Regions from separate parts of the Synechococcus sp. MIT S9451 genome, predicted to be linked through region 2. Evidence: predicted binding sites of a transcription regulator. Region 2 holds the regulator's gene; the other holds the start of a gene.
What was found. The regulator NtcA, encoded in region 2, controls nitrogen genes in cyanobacteria. The targets are predictions, from matches to a motif close to GTANCNNNNGNTAC.

Region 1: SIB72_RS03890 (circularly permuted type 2 ATP-grasp protein) is a predicted target of NtcA. The motif match lies at 1,852-1,865, and genes of this name have one in related genera.

The regions. Positions count from the first base shown of each region.
Region 1 covers NZ_CP138971.1:733,148-737,542, reverse strand. The annotation lists gene SIB72_RS03895 (alpha-E domain-containing protein) at 1-330, opposite strand, end outside; gene SIB72_RS03890 (circularly permuted type 2 ATP-grasp protein) at 324-1,799, opposite strand; gene SIB72_RS03885 (type 1 glutamine amidotransferase) at 1,940-2,695, opposite strand; gene ureC (urease subunit alpha) at 2,692-4,395, opposite strand, start outside.
Region 2 covers NZ_CP138971.1:1,164,445-1,168,839, forward strand. The annotation lists gene SIB72_RS05765 (DUF3146 family protein) at 1-9, shown strand, start outside; gene SIB72_RS05770 (resolvase) at 1-343, opposite strand, end outside; gene SIB72_RS05775 (DUF3084 domain-containing protein) at 444-1,649, opposite strand; gene ntcA (global nitrogen regulator NtcA) at 1,711-2,439, opposite strand; gene rph (ribonuclease PH) at 2,508-3,254, opposite strand; gene SIB72_RS05790 (cob(I)yrinic acid a,c-diamide adenosyltransferase) at 3,446-4,054, shown strand; gene dcd (dCTP deaminase) at 4,054-4,395, shown strand, end outside.

The DNA.
Region 1 (4,395 bases), 430 kb from region 2:
ATTGATCTGTTCCCACATCTCGGTCGTGATGACATCACGAATCTGGCGCGCGTTCTCGCGGGCGCTGGAAATACAGCGCACGATGCTGTTGGGGTTGTCCAGGTCGTAGAGCAGAAAGCGGATCACCTCTCTGGGGCTGCCAGCTGGATAGGCCAGATCAAATCGGTGACGATCGCCGCTGGCTTCGACCAGGGGCAACCAGGGTTCGGCACTGCCGGGAGGGCAATCGAGGGCCATGGCCCCACTGACTTCTAAAAAGCGGGAGATGTTCTCTGCTCTCTCTAGATAGCGATGGATCCAGTAGAGGGAATCGGCGACGCGGCTCAACACGGCACAGCCTCCTGATGGTGACCGGCACTGACGTGATGCTCATCCACGATCCAGGTGTCCTTGCAGCCGCCGCCCTGGGAAGAATTCACCACCAAGGAGCCCCGCTTGAGCGCCACGCGCGTTAATCCTCCGGGGCTGACCCAGTTGCGCTTGCCGCGCAGGACGTAAGGGCGAAGATCAACGTGGCATGGATAAAGCTCGCCGTCGCTTAGGGAGGGCACGGTGGAGAGTTGCAGTGTCGGTTGGGCGATGAAGTTGCGCGGATTGGCGCGGATCTTGGCGTCGAAGCAGGCGAGTTCCGAGCGACTGGCTTGAGCGCCGATCAGCATTCCATAGCCTCCGGCTTCGGCCACGGATTTCACCACCAGGTGTTCGAGGTGGTCGAGAACGTATTGGCGGTCTGACTCGCGAGAGCACAGGTAGGTGGGAACGTTCTCGATGATCGGCTCTTCGCCGAGGTAGTAATGGATCATCGCCGGTACATGGGCGTAGATCAGTTTGTCGTCGGCTACGCCTGTGCCTGGTGCATTGGCGATGGCCACCTTCCCTTGACGCAACACCTCAATCAGCCCCGGGATCCCCAGGATTGAGTCGCTGCGGAACACAGTCGGGTCTAGGAAATCATCGTCAATGCGGCGGTAGATGACGTCAACCGCCCGAAGCCCATTGGTGCTTCGCATCCAGACCCGACTGTCTTCGCAGACCAAATCGCGCCCCTCAACGAGGGGAATGCCCATTTGCTGGGCAAGGTAGCTGTGCTCGAAGTAGGCGCTGTTGTAAACGCCAGGAGTGAGCAGCACCACTTGAGGTGCATCATTCCAGGGAGCGATGTCTTGAAGGGTGCGCAGCAGGTGAGAGGGATAGTCGTCGATCGGTTGCACCGTTCTTCCCTCAAACAGGCTTGGGAACAAGCGCTTCATCACGCGCCTGTTTTCCAAGAAGTAGGCCACCCCGGACGGACAGCGCAGGTTGTCCTCCAGGACTCGCCAGGTGCCTTCACCATCGCGGATCAGGTCTAAACCGGAGACATGGCACCAGCGATTCAGGGGCAGGGTGATGCCTTGGATGTCTGGCCGCCAGCCGGCGGAGCTCTCCACATCGGAACGGGGAATTACTCCGTCCTTCAGAATCTGTTGGGAGCCATAGACGTCGGCGAGAAAGCAGTCGATTGCCTCAAGACGCTGGATCAGCCCCTGTTCGAGACGTTGCCACTCGCTGCTGCCAATTAGGCGTGGAAGCGGATCGAAGGGCAGGATCCGTTCGCCGCTATGGATGCCACTTTCATTGAGGCGAAAGGTGGCCCCTAAGCGCCGAAGTAGATGACTGGCGGCGGCATGGTTTCGGTTGAGTTCGGCAATGCCCATCTGCCCCAGAGAGGACAGCAGAGGCTCGAGAGATGAGCGAGGAGCCTCATCACGCCGGCAGAAGTATTCGTCATATCCAGACGTTGGTCTGTATTCCGTGAACATCACCGCTGCTCGCGCTCATTGGAATTGAACGCCAACAGCTAGGTCCCGACAGGTGGCTGTTGTTACGCATCCGGGGCTCAATGTCGTTGATTACACAGAAGCACCATCGGTTTTGTCATTCTCATTACCTTCTCGACTGCTCAGTCGAGATTCATGGCTGCCCATTGATCAAGCACGTTGCTGAACAGGCGTCGTCCCTGATGTTCGAGTCTTGGGCCGAACTGGCTCCATTGGCGTTGTAGTTCGTCCAGCCCCTGTTCGCCTCGGGCGCTCACCACATAATCCTTGTCTTCGTTGAGCCAACGGTGGATGGTCTTGCCGCTCAGCTCCAGGTGACACTGCAGCCCGATTGCATGACGGTCGATGCGGAACACCTGTTCGAGACAGTGCAGTGATGAGCCGAGCAAGGTGGCCTCGCGCGGTAGCCGGATGCGATCTCCATGCCAGTGCAGCACGATCTCACTGGCATCCAGACCCTGCAGCATTGGCTCTTGGTCGGCAGTGGTCCACCAGTGAATGGCACCCAATCCCACTTCTTTGAGAGGGGTTGGCGGTTGGCCAACCTGCAGTGGCTCGACGCTGCCGCCGGCTGCGGTCGCCAGCAGCTGGGCTCCCAGGCAGATGCCGAGCACGGGACGTTTGCTGGCATGCCAGGTCTTGAGCCAGTCCAGCTCCCTCTGCAGCCATGCCATCCCAGGCTGATGTTGCTCGTTCACCCCCATGGGTCCGCCGAGCACGAGCGCCACGGTGTTTGCACAGTTGGCGGGGTTCGGGAATGGATCGCCACGGTCTGGTCGCAGCGTTGTGATCGACATCCCCCGCTCCCTAGCCAGCTCGGCAATCACGCCTGGTCCTTCACGGTCAACGTGTTGGACCACCAGCAGGGTGATGCTCAAAGCAGCAGGTAGCGCTGGGCCAGGGGCAACACCTCGGCGGGTTCGCAGGTGAGTAGCTCGCCGTCGGCGAAGACTTCATAGGTCTGAGGATCCACGCTCACCTTCGGGAGTGCGGCATTGAGCTTTAGGGACTTTTTACCGACGTTGCGGGTGTCTTGAACAGCCATGCAGGTGCGATCCAGCCCCAGTTGGCGCTGAATGTCGGCGTCCATTGCCGCTTCGCTCACGAAGGTGAGGCAACTGGCAGCGAGGGCTTTGCCGAAGGCGCCGAACATCGGCCGGCCATGCACCGGTCCGGGGGTCGGAATCGAGGCGTTGGCATCGCCCATCTGGGCCCAGACGATTGAGCCGCCCTTGAGCACGAGCTCCGGGCGGATGCCAAAGAAGCCAGGCTTCCACAGCACCAGATCAGCCAATTTGCCGGTTTCCACCGAGCCCACTTCGCTGCTGATGCCATGGGCCAGAGCAGGGTTAATCGTCACTTTGGCGATGTACCTCTTCAGGCGATGGTTGTCGTTGCGGTTTGAGTCTTCTGGCAGGGCACCCCGCTGCAGCTTCATCTTGTGGGCGGTTTGGAAGGTGCGTGTGATCACCTCACCGACGCGGCCCATGGCTTGCGAGTCGCTGGCGATGATCGAGAAGGCACCGAGGTCATGCAGGATGTCTTCGGCGGCGATTGTCTCGCGACGGATGCGTGATTCGGCGAAGGCCACGTCTTCCGGGATCTTTGGATCCAGGTGGTGGCACACCATCAGCATGTCGAGGTGTTCCTCGAGTGTGTTGCGGGTGTAAGGGCGCGTCGGGTTGGTGCTGCTGGGCAGCACGTTCGCCTCCCCGCAGATCTTGATGATGTCTGGAGCATGACCACCACCGGCACCTTCGGTGTGGAAGGTGTGGATCGTGCGACCTTTGATCGCGGCGATCGTGTCCTCAACAAATCCGGCTTCATTGAGAGTGTCGGTGTGAATGCAGACCTGCACGTCCATCTGGTCCGCCACGGATAGACAGGCATCGATCGCCGCCGGGGTGGTGCCCCAGTCTTCGTGCAGTTTCAGTCCACAGGCGCCGGCGCGCACCTGCTCCTCGAGGGCTTCCGGCGTGCTGGCGTTGCCTTTGCCGAAGAAGCCCAGATTCACCGGCAGGCCTTCGGCGGCTTGCAGCATCCGGGCGATGTGAAACGCACCGGGCGTGCAGGTGGTGGCATTCGTGCCGGTGGCCGGTCCGGTGCCGCCACCCATCAAGGTGGTCACGCCGCTGGCCAGGGCCGTTTCGATCTGCTGAGGGCAGATGAAGTGGATGTGGGTGTCGATGCCTCCAGCGGTAAGGATGTGGCCTTCACCGGCGATCGCCTCGGTGCCGGGTCCAACCACGATCGTCACCCCTTCCTGGGTGTCGGGGTTGCCGGCCTTGCCGATGCCAACGATGCGACCATCTTTGAGGCCCACGTCGGCTTTGACGATCCCCCACCAGTCGAGGATCAGAGCGTTGGTGATCACGGTGTCGACGGCACCGCCAGCCCGTGAGGTTTGGGCCTGGCCCATGCCGTCGCGGATCACTTTGCCGCCGCCGAATTTCACCTCATCGCCATAAACGGTGTAATCCTTTTCAACCTCGAGAATCAGCTCGGTGTCGGCGAGGCGGACGCGATCGCCGCGGGTGGGGCCATAGGTCTCGGCGTAGGCCTGGCGGGAAATGCGATA
Region 2 (4,395 bases):
CGTTTCTGAAGCCAGGCCCTCTTGATGGTGGTCTTGGCCACTCGAGCTGCTGGCCAAGGTGATCCTCCAGGAGAACAAGGGCTGCAATGGCATCCAGTTCGCATGGTGGAAGACGCAGGCCATGCGGCAGCAATCGCCTCCATCCTCGAGCTGGCCAGATCTGCCAGTACCGATCCCTTGCTCTGAGGGTTGTACCGGCCTCATTCACCCGCACGATGGGGGCCAGATGCTGCAGCTGCTGATCCAAGCCGCTGCTGGATGTTCCGTTGCCAAGCACCAGAGAGGAGAGGTGCATGCGTTGGTGCCATTGATTGAGCTGCTCAACGGTCTGCTCCGTTGCCATGACGAGAGCATCGAGGACATGTCCTCTGGTGCAATCGGCCAGAACTAGGCCGCATTTGCTTCGACCAGGGTCGATGGCGACGACAAGACCGCTACACGGATTAGCGGCGGTCATTGCTTCTGGGCTGGGGGATCTCTCCCATCGGTTCAATGGTCACCATCACAGGATCTGCAGTGTCGCTGCGACGCAATGCCAGCACGCGAAGTTCGACCCTTGAGGGGGCACGACTGAGCAGTGTGCTGCCGAGCTGATTGAGGGCGTTTGCGTCGAACTGCAGGCCCTGCACGAGCGATCCTCGCCGCTGGGCTTCGGCCAGAGCCGATGCGAGCAGCAGGTTGAGGCGGTTGCGAATCGCTTCAGCGTCGGTTTCGGATCGCTCCAAGGCCGTGCGGGCGAGCACTGCATCTCGTTCGACCACAGTGGTGTTGGGCCGCACCTCAGGGAAGGCGTAAACAACTTTCTCGCCCAAAAGCACATTGGCTGCCGAGCGAATGTTCACCACCCAGGTGCCCGGTTTTTTGATGGTGGATTCCACGCCTTCAATGTCGTTGCGGGGAACAAGAAGGATCTGGCGATCAGGACTCTCGCCAGGCAGCACTCTTTGATAGGCCTGTTGATTGGCTTCTCTTAGCAGCTGATCGATCACTTGCTTCGCCTGTCCAGGATTGTCGAGGCGAAGGGTTGCGGTGGCCAGTGGCTGGCCGCTGCTGAGAACCACATTGCCAAGCCGCAGCGCAAGGCGTTGTTTCTCGAGTTCCCGCAGTTCTGCTTCCCCTTTGTTGATGCGCTCGCGCACATCGTTCAGTTCTTGTTCTGTGCGTTGGATTTCGGCATCACGAGCCTGCACATCGCGACTGAGGCGCTGACGCTCGGCCTCCAGTCTCTGCCGCTGCTGTTGCAGGGGCACCAGAGTTTTTCTCAGCGCATCAGCTTTGGCCTGGGCGGTGGCGAGTTCTTGACGGGCCCGTTGTCGTTCCGCCTGGGCTTGTTTCACTTCCCTGGTTGCTCCAGCCTGCGCATCACGACTGCGCTCCAGTTCCTTGCGACTTGAGCGTAATTTCTCCTGTAATGCATTCAGTTCGAACAGTCCTACGCGCAGCTGTCTGCTGACCAGCAGCATCAATCCCAGTGACAGTGCGGAGATCAGGCTGCCGGTCAACACTGTGATCACAACGGCAGTGCTGCGCGGCCTCAGACCCAGCAGGCTCAGACGTGCTTTGCCGACACGTGAGCCAAGACGATCGCCCAGGGTGGCGAGTACGCCACCAAGTACGAGCAGAGTGAGAATCAGCAGCCAGCCGGTCAACGTTCCTTAGTGGTTGGGGGGTGACCTTGCCAACCGACAGTCATTCTCACCCTTTGAATCCCTAGCTGAATTTCTTCGCTAGGGCGATTGGATCGAGCACTGTGATCTTTTTGCGGTCGATCTCAACCAGTCCTGAATTGCGCAGATCGCCCAGCAACCGTGTGATCGTTACCCGTGTGGAGCCAATGGCTTCGGCGATCGCCTGATGAGATAGGCGTAGGTCGATGGTGATACCACGATCGCTGGGAACACCAAAATCACGGCAGAGAACGAGCAAGAAGCTGACCAGGCGGGAGGACATGTCCCGATGGGTCAATGTCTCGATCATGGTCTCCGTTTGCAGGATGCGGCTCGAAAGCCCCTGCAGTAGCAGCAGGCCGACGCCAGAGTCGGCTTCGATCGCCTGGCGTACTGACCCGGCTGGAGCGGTGATCATTTCCACCCTGGTGAAGGCGACTGAGTGATAAAACCGGTCGGAGCGATGGCCAGTCAGCAGGGAGAGGACGCCAAACAGGCTGTTTTCCCTTAGCAGTGCCACCGTGATCTCTTCGCCGGACTCATAGACCCGAGAGAGGCGTACTGCACCTCGGCGGATCAGATAAACACGTTCGGCAGGATCGCCCGGGAAGAAAATTGTTTTGCCCCGCTCAACCATTTCCGTGGAGGCGCCATCAAGGCCACGGATCACGTCCATCAAAGTGCGTGGCTTCTGCTCGGAGGCGTTGGCGAGGTTCACCGGCCCTGTAAGTGGAGAGACGGTACGGCTGAAACCGTGCATGACTCCAGGCATGAAGACACTGCTGATCTCCAGAAGTTAAGGATGAACTTTGTCGACTCGTGTAGCAACAGGTACGGAATTCAGCGCTCGTTCAGCGCCAGTCGTTGTGCTGCCATCAATTGGGTCAGGCCCGGTTCGGCAAGGTCGAGCAGCTGATTGAGCTGTTGCCGGCTGAAGGACGCACCTTCCGCTGTGCCTTGAATCTCTAACAGATTGCCGCTGCTAGCCATCACCACGTTCATGTCCACATCCGCTCGGCAGTCTTCGCTGTAGTCGAGGTCGAGAAGACCGTTTCCTGCGAGAAGGCCGACGGAAACGGCGGCCACTTGTTGGGTGATGGGCTGTCGCTGCACCAGCCCTGTCTCCAGAAGTTTGTTGCAGGCATGTTGGAGGGCGACCCAGGCCCCTGTGATCGATGCGGTACGGGTTCCGGCATCAGCCTGAATCACGTCGCAATCGATCAGCAGCGTGTTTTCCCCAAGCGCTTCCATGTCGATGCAGGCGCGCAAGCTGCGACCGATCAGGCGCTGAATCTCCTGGGTGCGGCCCGAGAGTTTCATCAGCTCTCGCTTCTGGCGTTCAGGGGTAGACCCTGGCAACAGGCGGTATTCCGCGCTCAACCAGCCTTTTCCCTCACCTTTTCGCCAGCGGGGTACGCCCTCCTGGTGGCAGATGCTGCAAAGCACGGCGGTCTCTCCGGTGTGGACAATCAGCGAACTGAGGGCAAAGCCCATCGGATCCCAACTGATTGAGAACGGGCGCAGATCAGCGGCTGTGCGGCCATCGGCACGCTCGGTGTTGCCGCCATGGCTGGTAGGAGCTGTCATGGCCAGAGCCTGGGGAGAGGGGGGTGGCTTGAGCCTGGCAGGTGGCCAGCTCGCTACCTGCGTCTTGTGCGGGCAGGGCGAGAGGGACGCTGCGGACCTTTACACCAGGGATAGTGTCAGAGTGCTTGTAAACCTGGCCGGCGGCGCTAGGTTTGAATTCAGCGGGATACTCCCGGACGCGCGAGAACTTGATGACAGCGAGCCTCAGCACTAGCCATCGTCCCGGTGATTCCCGATTGGCGGATCATCGGACTCTGGAGCGTGCAGGGCTTCATCCGCTGCCTTTGCCCGCGCCGCGGCCACCCTTGCATCTGGTTTCACCAGAAGGGGAGCTGCAAGTCCACACCGCTCCTTATCGCGGCAGTTTTGCCACTGTTCTCAGTCAGGCGCTTCGCTCAGCTGGGCTCGGCAGTCGCGTCATGGTGGTGCAGTTTCTGAAGGGTGGTGTGGCCCAGGGTCCGGAGCGTCGCCTCACCCTCTGTGGTCGGCTGCAGTGGCTTCGCCCTGATTTGGCCTGCTGCCTGGCCGATCCCGCTGCCGATCAGAGCCCGGATGTCAGGGCCGCTGTGGAGGCCCTATGGGTTGAGTGTCGGCAGCATCTGCTCGCAGGCGATCTGGATCATCTGGTGCTGGATGAGTTGGGTCTTGCTGTTGCTTTGGGTTACCTGGATGAACAGGAGGTTCGCAGCACGCTCGACCAGCGGCCTGGCTCTATGGATGTGATCGTGACGGGCCCATCCATTCCAGACTCCCTGATGGACATGGCCGATCAGGTCACCGAATTGCGTCGAGGTTTCTAATGCTCAAGAACGATCGCTGGATCACCGAGCAGGCTTCTGGCGGCATGCTTGAGCCGTTTCAGTCAGGGTTGGTGCGCCATCTCGACCCTGAACAGCGGAAGAGCCCTGTGCTCAGTTTTGGCTGTTCCTCCTATGGCTATGACCTTCGTCTCTCGCCCCAGGAATTTCTGATCTTTAAGCATGTGCCTGGCACGGTGATGAACCCCAAGCGGTTCAACCCAGCCAATCTTGAACCGACTGAGCTTCATCACGACGAAGACGGCGCCTATTTCATCCTTCCGGCTCATTCCTATGGGCTTGGTGTTGCCCTCGAGAAGATGAAGGTGCCGCCGAATATCACG